DNA from 2 places in the Lysinibacillus sp. GW823-FHT06C08 genome. Region 1 is predicted to be linked to the other one. Evidence: predicted binding sites of a transcription regulator. Region 1 holds the regulator's gene; the other holds the start of a gene.
What was found. The regulator CtsR, encoded in region 1, represses protease genes until heat stress. The targets are predictions, from matches to a motif close to ATGGTCAATAAAGGTCAAACA.
Positions count from the first base shown of each region.

Region 2: a site for CtsR is predicted at 3,781-3,801, ahead of clpP (ATP-dependent Clp endopeptidase proteolytic subunit ClpP). Genes of this name have one in related genera too.

Region 1 is NZ_JBXAHN010000009.1:136,805-143,211, reverse strand. It holds gene AC1Q6O_RS19000 (ATP-dependent Clp protease ATP-binding subunit) at 1-8, opposite strand, end outside; gene mcsB (protein-arginine kinase McsB) at 1-1,107, opposite strand, end outside; gene AC1Q6O_RS18990 (UvrB/UvrC motif-containing protein) at 1,104-1,646, opposite strand; gene AC1Q6O_RS18985 (CtsR family transcriptional regulator) at 1,660-2,130, opposite strand; gene AC1Q6O_RS18980 (DUF4870 domain-containing protein) at 2,394-2,699, opposite strand; gene AC1Q6O_RS18975 (class I SAM-dependent methyltransferase) at 2,825-3,508, shown strand; gene corA (magnesium/cobalt transporter CorA) at 3,544-4,506, shown strand; gene AC1Q6O_RS18965 (hypothetical protein) at 4,562-4,771, opposite strand; partial or broken gene AC1Q6O_RS18960 (protoglobin family protein) at 5,038-5,598, shown strand; gene AC1Q6O_RS18955 (methyl-accepting chemotaxis protein) at 5,581-6,363, shown strand.
Region 2 is NZ_JBXAHN010000007.1:106,590-112,996, reverse strand. It holds gene AC1Q6O_RS16390 (spore coat protein) at 28-645, shown strand; gene AC1Q6O_RS16385 (amino acid ABC transporter ATP-binding protein) at 700-1,422, opposite strand; gene AC1Q6O_RS16380 (amino acid ABC transporter permease) at 1,419-2,123, opposite strand; gene AC1Q6O_RS16375 (basic amino acid ABC transporter substrate-binding protein) at 2,204-2,998, opposite strand; tRNA gene AC1Q6O_RS16370 (tRNA-Arg) at 3,497-3,571, opposite strand; gene clpP (ATP-dependent Clp endopeptidase proteolytic subunit ClpP) at 3,889-4,482, shown strand; gene AC1Q6O_RS16360 (HPr family phosphocarrier protein) at 4,534-4,791, opposite strand; gene whiA (DNA-binding protein WhiA) at 4,905-5,852, opposite strand; gene AC1Q6O_RS16350 (gluconeogenesis factor YvcK family protein) at 5,941-6,407, opposite strand, start outside.

The sequences.
Region 1 (6,407 bases):
AACATCATATAAATCCTCTCCTTTTTCCCCATTATTAGGCTTATTCGTGTGTGTTTGAAATAATGCCTCACGAAGCATTTCAGCTCGTACACGATCACGTTCAGCAGGCGGTAATGCCTCACCTGCATAATGCTGTAAAAAACCTGGTTGCATACTGACGACACACTCATTTAAAGTTGTTGCGAGTATACCGTCAATCAACTGTAGGTCGACTCCTAAACGAACATTCGAAAGACAGGTAGCCGCTTCCTCACTCGTTAAAATTCTTGCATACGTAAGGGTACCTAAAGCTCGATAAACTCGATCTTCTAAAGCCAGCTCGGCCTTTTCCATCAATCTACCTCTCGCGTGCCGTTCTTTTTGGATAATTTTTTCAGCAACACTTTGTATATCTGCTAAAATATCTTCTTCTGTCTTTCCAAGTGTAATTTGGTTGGACACTTGATAAACATTACCTAAATTTTCGCTTCCTTCACCATATATACCTCTTACGGTCATACCTAGGCGTGTCATCGCATTTATAATTTGATTCATCTGTCCCGTTAACGTAAGAGCAGGTAAATGCATCATCACAGATGCTCGTAGCCCAGTACCAATATTCGTAGGACAGCTTGTTAAATAGCCAAACGTATCTCGAAAAGCATAAGGTAATACCTTCTCTAGAATACGGTCAATTCTATTCGCTTGTTCATAGGCATTTTGAAGCTGGAAACTCGCTGTCATACATTGAATGCGTAAATGATCCTCTTCATTCACCATAATACTCACGGATTCATCTTGTGACAGAAGCACGGAGCCCACCTGCTCTTTTTTGGCAAGCTGCGGACTAATCAAATGCTTTTCTACAAGAATTTGACGTTGTAAAGGTGTTAGATCATTGATAGCAAAATATGCATAATCATTTTGAAGGGTTGGACTATCGCTTACTGCATGTGTAACTGCCTGTTCCACCTGTAAAGCCTCGTTCTCTGAAAACGATAGTGGAAAACGATAGCCATCTAAATTTCGAGCAAGGCGAATTCGTGTACTAATGACAATATCAGAATAATCGTCTTCGATACCCATCCAAGTAGGTGTCGCACGCTCTAAAAATGATTCAATTATCAAGACACATCACCACCTTCAAATTGTAGCTGCTTCTCAAGCTCTTTGACTTCATCTCGAAGCTTTGCTGCCTCTTCGAATTGCTCTTCATCTACAGCGAACTTCATACGTTTACGGATATCCTCTATTTGCTTTTTAATGACATACACATTGCTATGGGCACCAGGCATTTTCCCAATATGTTGGGGGCCCGCCTGTATGCGGTTAAAGAGCTTAGGTAAATGCTCACTAAAAGTGTCATAACAGCTTGGGCAACCAAACTTACCTTCTTTTAAAAATTGCTTATACGTAAATTCACATTGTGGGCATGTTTGCTGTTGTGGCTGTGTTTGTTGTTTTTCTCCTACCTTTTGCCATGTAGGTGAGCCAAACCAGTTTGATAATAACTGTTGTATGGAAACTGGCTCTTGTTTAAACTCTGCATGAAATGGATGGAACTGTGAGGCGCAGACGTCACAATAATGGTGCTCCACCTTTTGCCCATTTTGAACTTGTGTTACAGTAACTGTCGCATTACGTTGTTTACAATGTTCACATATCATTTCCATCACCTCACTATTTCTGTTGCTCATATTTTATAGTTGTCAGCATCGCCCGTAATATTTTTGCACGAATTATATCTCTTAGAGGGAGATGTAAATCGATTGTTGAGCGATCAATTGCTGCTAACATTAATTTCGCTTCTCGCTTTGAAATTACCTGCTCATCGATAAGTCGATATACTAAATCTTCTGCCATTGTTTGCGATGCTCCACCTTCAATATGCTGGAGAACATCGTCGATTAAATCAATCTGTGAATTCGCGCGGACACGTAAAATTCGAATGTATCCACCACCACCTCGCTTGCTCTCCACAAGGTAACCTCGCTCGGCGGTAAATCTTGTATTAATGACATAATTTATTTGTGATGGTACACATTGAAATTTGTCTGCAATTTCACTACGTTTTATTTCAATATGCCCTTCTCCACCTAATTCAAGTACTTGCTTTAAGTAACCTTCTATGATGTCTGATATATTACGCATTTTAGGAATACACCTCGCTTGCTTCACTGACTTTGACTATCTTTGACTTTCTTTGAGTATATTATACAAAACGCTTGAAAATAATTGCAATGATTTCGCCTAGAGAAAAATGAAAAGGCTAAAAAACTATATTCAAGCGTAGAAAATAGCACTAATTAGTCGTTATCGAGCATATCTTTTTGCTTCCTACACCTAATGTACCCTTTTTATCCATAGAAAAAACGCAAGAATATGCAACTAGCATATACTTGCGTCTATAAAAATTATACCCAACGACCTACAATTGGATAACGCCAAGGCTCATCAGTTAATGCTTTGACGATACCGATAATTGGTACTACAAATAGCATAATACCGAAAACAATTAAAAATGGAATGCCAATAATGAAAATGCTTAAGAATCCAGAAACAGCAAGTAAAATTGCCATGACAAGTTGGAAAAGAATAGCTTGAATAGAAATTGCCTTCACTTCCTCATCCGAACTAACTAAAAAGAAGATAATGGGAACTAACCATGGCGCAAAAAACGAACTTGCGTGTATGATTACTTTAGACCATTTACTCTCCATATATATCAACCCTTTCTTTATACGTTATCTATCGTTTTATGTACTACTATTTACGGAACTATACCCGTAATAGTTTCAATTTAAAGTGAGTTTTTTTAAAAATTTTTGAAAGGTCGTGATGAGAAATGGAATTCAACCACACATTAGCAAATGAATATGAAAAGGGGATTCGCCGTACTCTACCAAGCTATGATGCAATGCTTCGTTTAATACAAACTTTTTATCGTTCCACATTACATGAGCATGCGGATATATTGGTTGTTGGTGCAGGTAGTGGCAATGAAATTTTACAGCTAGCAGATGGAAGACCAAGTTGGTCATTTACAGGTATTGATCCGTCAGAATCCATGCTTGATATAGCAAAGGAGCGTCTCCAATCTTTACCGAATGATCTGTCATTCTATCAAGCAACCTTGCTGGATACCCATCTACCTGCTATAAAATTTGATGCAGCTAGTTGTGTACTCGTCCTTCATTTTATTCAAAGCTATGAAGATAAGCTATCGACCTTAAAAGAAATTTGGAACCATTTACAACCTGGCGCACCGTTTGTCCTAGTTTCGAAATACGGTCAACCCGGTACTATTGAAACGGAACTGCAATTCGATTTATGGCGTTCCTATTGGCTCCAACATACAAAGCTTTCCGTAGCTGATGTTGCAGAAATGGAAAAATCCATCCGGGCCCTGTCATTTATGCCCGAGGAAGCGATTTTAACATTATTACAAGAAGCAGGTTTTATAAAACCTTCTCGATTTTTTGCCACTACTTTGTTTGGTGGATGGGTATGCTTTAAAGAAGAACATTAAATATATTTTGTAGTAAAAACTTTGAGGTGAAAGCTGTGATAAGCACCATTGGCATTACAAAAAAACAACAATTACTAAAAGATTTCCCTTTGGAATCCATACATCAACAAGAATTCGAATGGTACTGGGTCGATTTTAATTGCCCTACTGCAGAGGAAGAATCTTTGCTAGATTCATTTTTTCATTTTCACCCACTAGCTATTGAAGATTGCTTAATGCGATTACAACGACCCAAACTCGATTTTTATGACGATTTCCATTTTTTCGTCATTCATCGATTAAACGAGCTGACCTTAGCTGCAGAAGAGGTTAATATTTTTGCCTCAAATAAGTATATTGTGACATTCCATAAGAACCCAGTTCCCGAAATTGAAAAGGTACAAAAGATGTTAGAAAGCCAGCCAAAAAACTGGGAACGTGGCACAGTCTACTTAACGTATCAAACCATTGATAAAATCGTTGATAGTTATTTTCCACTTGTTTATAAAATTGAAGATCATTTAAATGCACTTGAAGGCGAGCTTACATACCAAAGCAATGTAAATGCCATGAAGATTGTCTTCGAGTTTCGTAGTGATTTGCTCGATTTGCGGCGTGCCATTTTACCAATGCGTGACCTTTTATATCGAGTACTTAATTCTTACCGCTTTTCATTAAACAAATCTGAAAGAGCTTATTTTGGAGATATATACGACCATCTTCTTAAACTGACAGAAATGGTTGAATCAAATCGAGAGCTGACAGCAGATATGCGAGATAGCTATATGGCTATGAGCTCAAGCCGCATGAACGGCATAATGATGACTCTAACAATCGTCTCAACGATCTTCATTCCACTAACCTTTATTGCTGGTGTTTATGGGATGAACTTTGATAATATGCCCGAGCTGCATGGACGATACAGCTATTTTATTGTCCTCGGTATTATGATTATTGTTGTAATCGCTATGCTTACTATCTTTAAACATAAAGGCTGGTTTAAATTATTTAAGCCTTAATTCCCACAAAAAGCTGCTCGTTTAACAATCAAACGAGCAGCTTCATTTATTACTATTAGTAAGGACCTCGGTCGTCAATTTTATTGTCACCCTGCTGTGGGAATAAAAAGTATGCTAAAACCCCTGACCCTAGAGCGGCGCAAATTGTAATTAATAGCTGTTCAATATGTGGTACTTCCGCATAGTAGTTTCGTAGCATGTAAACGGAACCTATTGCAACAATGACCATGACTGGAATAACGAATTTAAAGCGTTTTTTCTCCATATAGTACCTCCTCCTATAATCTTTCACGTTCAATTTTTCTCACCTTAAACAGTTCGTATTTTACAGGTTTCCCAATTTAAATTCAAATTTACTTCGCCTCACTAATCGGACTGCCAATAAAGTAAAAAAATAAAGAAATAACCAAATTTTTAACCAAATATTCAGCAAATAATAGTAAAATAGATTTAATACCAATTATTTATCAAACTTACAGACCTAACAAATTCAGAAGTGCATTTTACTCACAATTATTATGGATATTAAGAATGGAGCAAACAATAATGAGTTGGTTTTCAAAAAACAGCAGTTCCAGCTACTCAATTACATTAACACCTGAAAATTTTAAGGGCCATGTACAATTAGATGTTTTAAGTCATCCAAACCTTCAAAAGCAATTACAGCTTTTAAATTTAACAATTGAGGATTTAGCCATTATTAAGCAACTACAACCGTTAGCTAAGGATCTAATTCCTGCAATGGTGGAGCAATTTTATGCAGCCATTAGCTTGAGCCAAGATTTAGTAGACATTATTAATAGAACCTCGCATATAGATCGTTTAAAAGTTACGTTACATAAGCATTTAAGCGATATTTTTGAAAGTCATATTAATGACGCCTATATCGCTGAAAGAAAAGCCATTGCTGAAACCCATGTTCGAATTGGCTTACAATCCAAATGGTATATAGCATCCTTCCAATCCCTTACTTCTACGTTCACAAATTTTGTGAATGAAGTGGATATCTCAAAGCATGATGCCATTCGTGCAATTAACGCGTTTTGCAAAATCATTAATTTTGAGCAACAGCTTGTGATCGAGGCATACGAAAAAGAGGAAGATCGTATTCGAACAGCCGCTGATCAAACGAAAAACGCCCTTGTTACGACAATTCAAAGTACAGCTGAGGAGCTTAACGCCATTAGTGAAGAGACAGCTGCATCGTTGTTAGTCATTTCCTCGCAAACGGATGATATTGCAGAGGCAACCAAGCAGGGATTAAGCTTCGTTGCAGATACACAGGAGAAATCAAGACGTGGGCAACATCAGCTGAAAGAGCAAAATGATTTAATCCAAGTTATTTTACAAAGTGTCAACAGCCTTGAGATAACTATGAATCAGTTACGTACCTCCTCTCAAAAAATTTCTGAGATTGTAGGACTTGTCACGGGCATTGCTGATCAAACAAATTTATTAGCTTTAAATGCGTCTATTGAGGCAGCTCGAGCAGGGGAACATGGAAAAGGCTTCGCGGTAGTAGCAGAGGAAGTACGGAAGCTTGCTGAAGAAACGAAAAATGCCGTGCAAAATGTGTCACATCTCATTAAAGAAACTGAAAGTAATATTACAACAATGGCAAATTCAGTTATTAATGTTGATCAAAAAATTCAACATAGCGTCAATACGCAAGAAAACCTATCTAAATCATTTAATGATATAGCTGATGCCGTATCCGGCATTCAACAACAGTATGTTCATACATCTAGAGATATTTCAGCCATTTCTAATTTAATTACTGAGCTATCACAAGGGGCTACACTTGTTTCCTCTTCTTCTGATTCACTTATTAATGTAGTTAATGAATTGAATATGTAATATAACAAAGGGAGCTTCACCTAAAGCGGTGGAGCTCCCTTTAA
Region 2 (6,407 bases), on a different contig from region 1:
CAAAAATTATATGAGGAGGCGTTTTTTTTGTCACAATCGTTTTACAATGAATCATCATCCAATCAAACAAATTTCAATCAACAACATAGTCTAAATCATGGTGGACACGAAATGATGGACATGCATGAAGCAATTGGTGAAATTATCGCTGGTATGAACCAAGCGATCATTTTACGTCCACAAGTAAAGGATCAAGAATTACTCAGCATTTTGGATCGCCAATATAATTTTACATTGGGTATGTATAATACGATTGTTGAGTCCTTTAAAACAGGTCATGATCCATCTGTTCCTACGGGACGTTACCAAATGGAAACAGGCAATGACTTTAAATATGGCTTAACTCCAGGCCAACCAAAAAAACCAATGCAAAACGCTAATGAAATTAATGATGAAGCCATTTCTGGTTTCTTACTAGGCGCTCAAAAGGGAGCAGCAAAATGTATGACGGCTGCTGCAACAGAAACGACAAACCCTGTTGTTCGTCGTGTTGTTGCTGATAGTATTCCCAACTGCATTGAAATGGCCTATGAATTATCCATTTACCAAAATAAACATGGCTATTATCAAGTGCCTCAGTACTCTCAACAAGATATGCAAACGATGCTTAATGCATACGATACAACCTCTAATCCCCTTCATTAAAAATCAAAAGGCAGTCCATGGTGATGAATTCTCATCATGGACTGCCTTTTCTCATTATAATACTTTTCCTAAAAATGCTTTCGTACGTTCACTTTGTGGGTTTCCGAATAATTCCTCAGGCAACCCCTCTTCCACAATATAGCCACCATCCATAAAGACTACTCGATCACCAACCTCACGAGCAAAGCCCATTTCATGTGTGACTACAATCATTGTCATCCCTTCAGCCGCTAGATTTTTCATTACATCTAACACCTCTTTTACCATTTCAGGATCAAGAGCTGAAGTAGGCTCATCAAATAGAATGGCCTTTGGCTTCATTGCTAATGCACGTGCAATAGCTACACGCTGCTGTTGTCCACCTGATAGCTGTTCAGGATAATTATAGGCTTTACTGTCGAGACCCACCTTTTTTAACAGCTCATGCCCAAGCTCTTCAGCTTCTGGACGACTCATTTTACGAATTTGCATGGGAGCCATCGTGACATTATCGATGACGTTCATATGAGGGAATAAGTTAAATTGTTGAAACACCATTCCCACCTCTGCTCGAATCTCATTGATATTCGTTTTCGGATCATTGATCTTCACATCTTCAATATAAATAGCACCGTCCGTTACTTCTTCTAGCATATTAATGCAACGTAAAAAAGTACTTTTTCCTGAACCAGAAGGCCCAATGACACATACAACTTGTTTTTCTTGGATTTCATAATCAATCCCTTTTAATACTTCTAGCTTACCAAAATATTTGTGTAGGTTCTCAATTCTTATCATCTTGCTTCCCGCCCTTCTGCCTTACGAGGGACATAACTATTGCTAAATCGTTTCTCAATAAATGCAACAATCTTCGTTACACCATACGTTAATATTAAATATAGTAATGCAGCAACAATATACGGTTCCCAGAAACGGAAGCTTGCACCTGCAACAACTTTACTAGCATATAGAATATCTGGTGCAGCGATGACTGTTACTAGTGAGGAATCCTTTAATAATGCTATGAATTCATTCCCTAATGGCGGGATCATGCGTCTAAAGGCCTGCGGTAAAATAACCTTACGCATCGCTTGGTTATGTGTAAGACCAAGAGAACGAGCGGCCTCCATTTGCCCCTTTGCAATACTTTGGATACCTGCACGGAAAATTTCTGCATTGTAAGCAGCACAGTTTAAAATAAGCGCGGTAATCCCTGAAACCATATACCCTAAAGAATGTCCAAAAATGGTTGGAATAACGGCTAAGTGTATTAATAAAATTTGAACAAGCATTGGTGTTCCGCGGAATAAATCAACATATAATTTTGATGGCCAATATATCCATTTTTTACTTGATAATTTCCCTAGTCCTAAAAACAGTCCTAAAAGAATACCGCCAAAATAACCACTAAGTGTCAAAATAAGTGTTACGCCAATACCTCGTATAAACATATCTCGGTAGTTCCAGACAATGTCCCAGCGTAGGTCAAAGATGTCCATCCGAAAACCCCATTTCCCCTTTAAAGTTACATCAATTAAATGAGTCGCTAGCATACTGCTTGGCGAGTGGCATTACCATATTATTCGAAATCAGTACCTGTAATTTCTTTTAATTTACCGTTTTCTTTAATCTTTTTCAGACCTTCATTTAATTTATCTAAAAGCTCTTTATTCCCCTTTTGAACCATAAAGCCATAATATTCTTTTTCGAATGCGTCATCTTGAATGACTTTAATTTTTTGATCTGGATGCGCTTTAATATATTCGTATACTACCGCATTGTCTCCAATAGCTGCATCAACATTACCATTTAGCATTTCTTGAATTGCGATTGGCTGACTTTCAAAAGCCATAATATTTGTACTTGCTTCACCTTGTAGCTTTTTAGCTGCCATATGGCCAGTAGCATTAATTTGTACGGACACCTTTTTGTCTTTTAATTCATCTAATGATTTAATCTTTGAATCTTCTTTCACAACAATTAATAATTGAGATTCATAGTATGGCTCAGTAAAATCGAATGATTCTTTGCGCTCATCTGTAATTGTAATCCCTGAAGCACCAATATGTGTTTCACCGTTTTTAATTGTTTGGAAAACGGGTTCCCAACCAATATTATTCCACTCTACTTCGAAATTCATTTCATCAGCAATTGCTTTTAAAATATCGACATCAATCCCCACAATTTTCCCTTTATCGTCAACAGATTCAAACGGTGCAAAAGTTGCTTCTGTACCTACTTTATATACTTTCTTGCCATCCGCACCTTCTGAAGGTGTGCTACCAGAAGAGGCATTGTCCTTTGTGCCACATCCTGCAAGTGCTAAAGTTAGCGCTGCTATCATCATAAGTAACATCCAAGCTGTTTTTTTCATTGCATTTCCCCCTATTTCGATAATTTTCCATCCTGCGTATTATTTTTCGCAATTCGGAAATGTTAGACTATTAGGTCAATTATATTAATATTATAGTATTTGCACAACAACTTTTCGCATAAAACTAAATATTTTTTCATATTAATTAATGGTAAAACCATTTATATAGAAAAAATAAGCATTAATAACAAGATATCGAACCTAAAACTAATATATATACAATAGAAGCGATGTCAAATTTCGATAAATTTAAACAAAAAAAAAGAATCCCCTCAGAAAGGATTCTTTTTTCGGCTATTACTAGCCTTCACGGACAGTATGTTCACTAAAAAATAATTTGGAGTTGTTGCTTTCTTGAAGGTTTGAAAGGCATAAATAGGGGAATAATGCCAACTAGGACAGTATTCCCATTACTTTTCCTCTCTATCCCCACTAAGCAGGCTGCTAAACTACTTATTAGGAGATTGAGCTATTACAGTATATCAATATTCAGTAAAATGGCGCCCTCGGAGGGAATCGAACCCCCAGTGCAAGAACCGGAATCTTACGTGTTATCCATTACACCACGAGGGCAAAAAACACAAAAAAAAAGTACTCACCCTAGGCTTACGAAAAGCATGATGTAGATAATCCTCTTTTGAAGCATACCTGCAAAATAGTGTCCTGTACTTTCAAACTTATAACCTTACCTATTATACAAACGTATCACATATAATTCAACCATAGAATGCAAAAAGAATTTATTTTTTTTATTTTAATTAATTTCACTTTAGCAGGGTTAATATTTGACCTTCCCTGACTATAATGTGTATGATAAGGTTACAGCTGAAATAAACAATGTAGATTTCAGCAAAGGTAATCGAATTTAGTTTTTTGAAGGAGGATTTAACATGAATTTAATTCCTACAGTTATTGAACAAACAAGCCGTGGTGAGCGTGCATATGACATTTATTCACGTCTACTTAAAGACCGCATTATCCTTTTAGGAAGTGCTATCGATGACAATGTGGCGAACTCCATTGTCGCACAGCTACTTTTCCTACAAGCAGAAGATCCAGACAAAGACATTTCTCTTTACATTAATTCGCCAGGTGGATCAATTACGGCTGGTATGGCTATTTATGACACAATGCAAATTATTAAGCCAAAAGTTCAAACGATTTGTATTGGTATGGCTGCATCAATGGGAGCTTTCTTACTTGCTGCGGGTGAACCTGGTAAACGTTTTGCATTACCAAATGCGGAAGTAATGATTCACCAACCACTAGGTGGCGCACAAGGTCAAGCGACAGAAATTGAAATTGCTGCTAAACGTATTTTATTCTTACGTGAAAAATTAAACGGCATTTTATCTGAACGCACTGGTCAACCACTTGAAGTCATTGCAAGAGACACAGATCGTGATAACTTCATGACAGCTGAACGTGCAAAAGAATATGGTTTAATCGATCACATTATGCACCGTAGTACGGATAATAAATAATACTAAAAAGCCTCCCAGAAAATTACTCTGAGAGGCATTTTTATTTGTTTGTTAATCTTCATTTTCAATAATTGCAGCTAATGCTGTAACCGCTTGCTCGGCATCATTGCCTTCACTACTTAACGTTACTTCGGTACCTTTCGCAACCGCTAAGCTCATGACACCCATTATCGATTTGGCATTCACTTTTTTTTCATCTTTTTCTAGAAAGATATCCGCACTGAAACGATTGGCCTCCTGCACAAATAGTGCCGCTTGTCTAGCTTGTAGTCCTAATTTTAATTTAACCTGGACTCTTCTCTCGATCATTCTCAAAACTCCCCTTCACTACCGTTCATCTATTAGTTTTATCTTACCTTACTTACTAGCAAAAGAACAATAAGCGATTACGCATGACATTCATACCTGAAAAGTATGAAAACTTAACCACCTATTTTTTCACCGCGTCTTAATGCATCTGCTATTTCGTCTATTTTTCTTAAACGATGGTTGACACCTGATTTGCTGACGGTACCACTGGATACCATTTCACCAAGTTCTTTTAACGTAACATCTTGATACTCTACTCGTAATCGTGCAATTTCACGAAGCTTTTCTGGTAGTTGGTCAAGTCCAATAGAATTTTCAATAAATCGAATATTCTCTACCTGCCGTAATGCTGCTCCAATTGTTTTGTTTAGATTGGCTGTTTCACAGTTCACAATACGATTGACACTATTGCGCATGTCTCGCAATATCCGAACATCCTCAAATTTCATCATTGCCTGATGGGCGCCTACAATATTAAGGAAATCAGAAATTTTTTCCGCTTCCTTTAAATAAGTAACAAAGCCTTTTTTGCGTTCAATTGTTTTGGCATTGAGTTCAAATTCATTCATTAAATCCATCAATGCTTCACCATGTTCTTTATATAAAGAATAAATTTCTAAATGGTAGGCGGACGTTTCTGGGTTATTGACAGAGCCTCCTGCCAAAAATGCACCTCTTAAATAGGCTCTTTTTTGACCATTTTTTTTAATGAGCTTTCTTGAGATCGTATGATTAAATTGAAAGTCGTCTGAGATGATTTCTAAATCAATTAACAGCTCGCGCGCTCCTTCTCTTACACGGCAAATATATACGTTATTTTTTTTCAATCGCATTTTCTTACGAACTAGTAATTCCACATTGTACGGATACAATTTTTTCATAATCGTATATAGTCTTCTTGCAATTGCAGCGTTTTCAGTTTGCACGTCCAAGCTTAGTTGTTTATTCGCAAAGGATAATGAACCATTCATACGAATTAGGGCAGAAACTTCTGCTTTCATACAATGATTGTCCGCTTCTATTTGGGTTAATTCCTTTTTCGTTTCAGAAGCAAAAGACATATCACGCCCCCCTTTCAATCATAATTTCTATGTATATGTTCATCTTACCATATACAATAAACACTTTATGTTTCTATTATCGGTTCTCTTACCGATCATAAATACCGGCATAATCTACCAGCCACTCTGCAACATTCGTAGCATTATGTCGAACCGTACCATCTGATCGAATTGTAGCAATATCGCGTCTTATAACCTCTAATCCCATACTTTCAAGCTTTGCCACATCAAATGTCACTGGCTCTGCTCTTTCTTCTTTATACAATTCTTTTACTGGATTCGGCAATTCTTCATCATTAACTAAAATCGAATCAATAAAGGATGCGCCAACATGCTTATGTATGGCCGATACATGATCACCTGCTGTATAAGAAATGGTTTCACCTTTTTGTGTCATTAAATTACAAACATATATTTTTCTTCCTTTTGCTTTCACAACAGCTTCCCCAATCTCTTTGACAAGGAGATTTGGAATAATACTTGTGTATAAGCTTCCTGGGCCAATTAATATATAGTCTGCACGCTGAATTGCCCGAATAGCTTCTGGTAACGGTT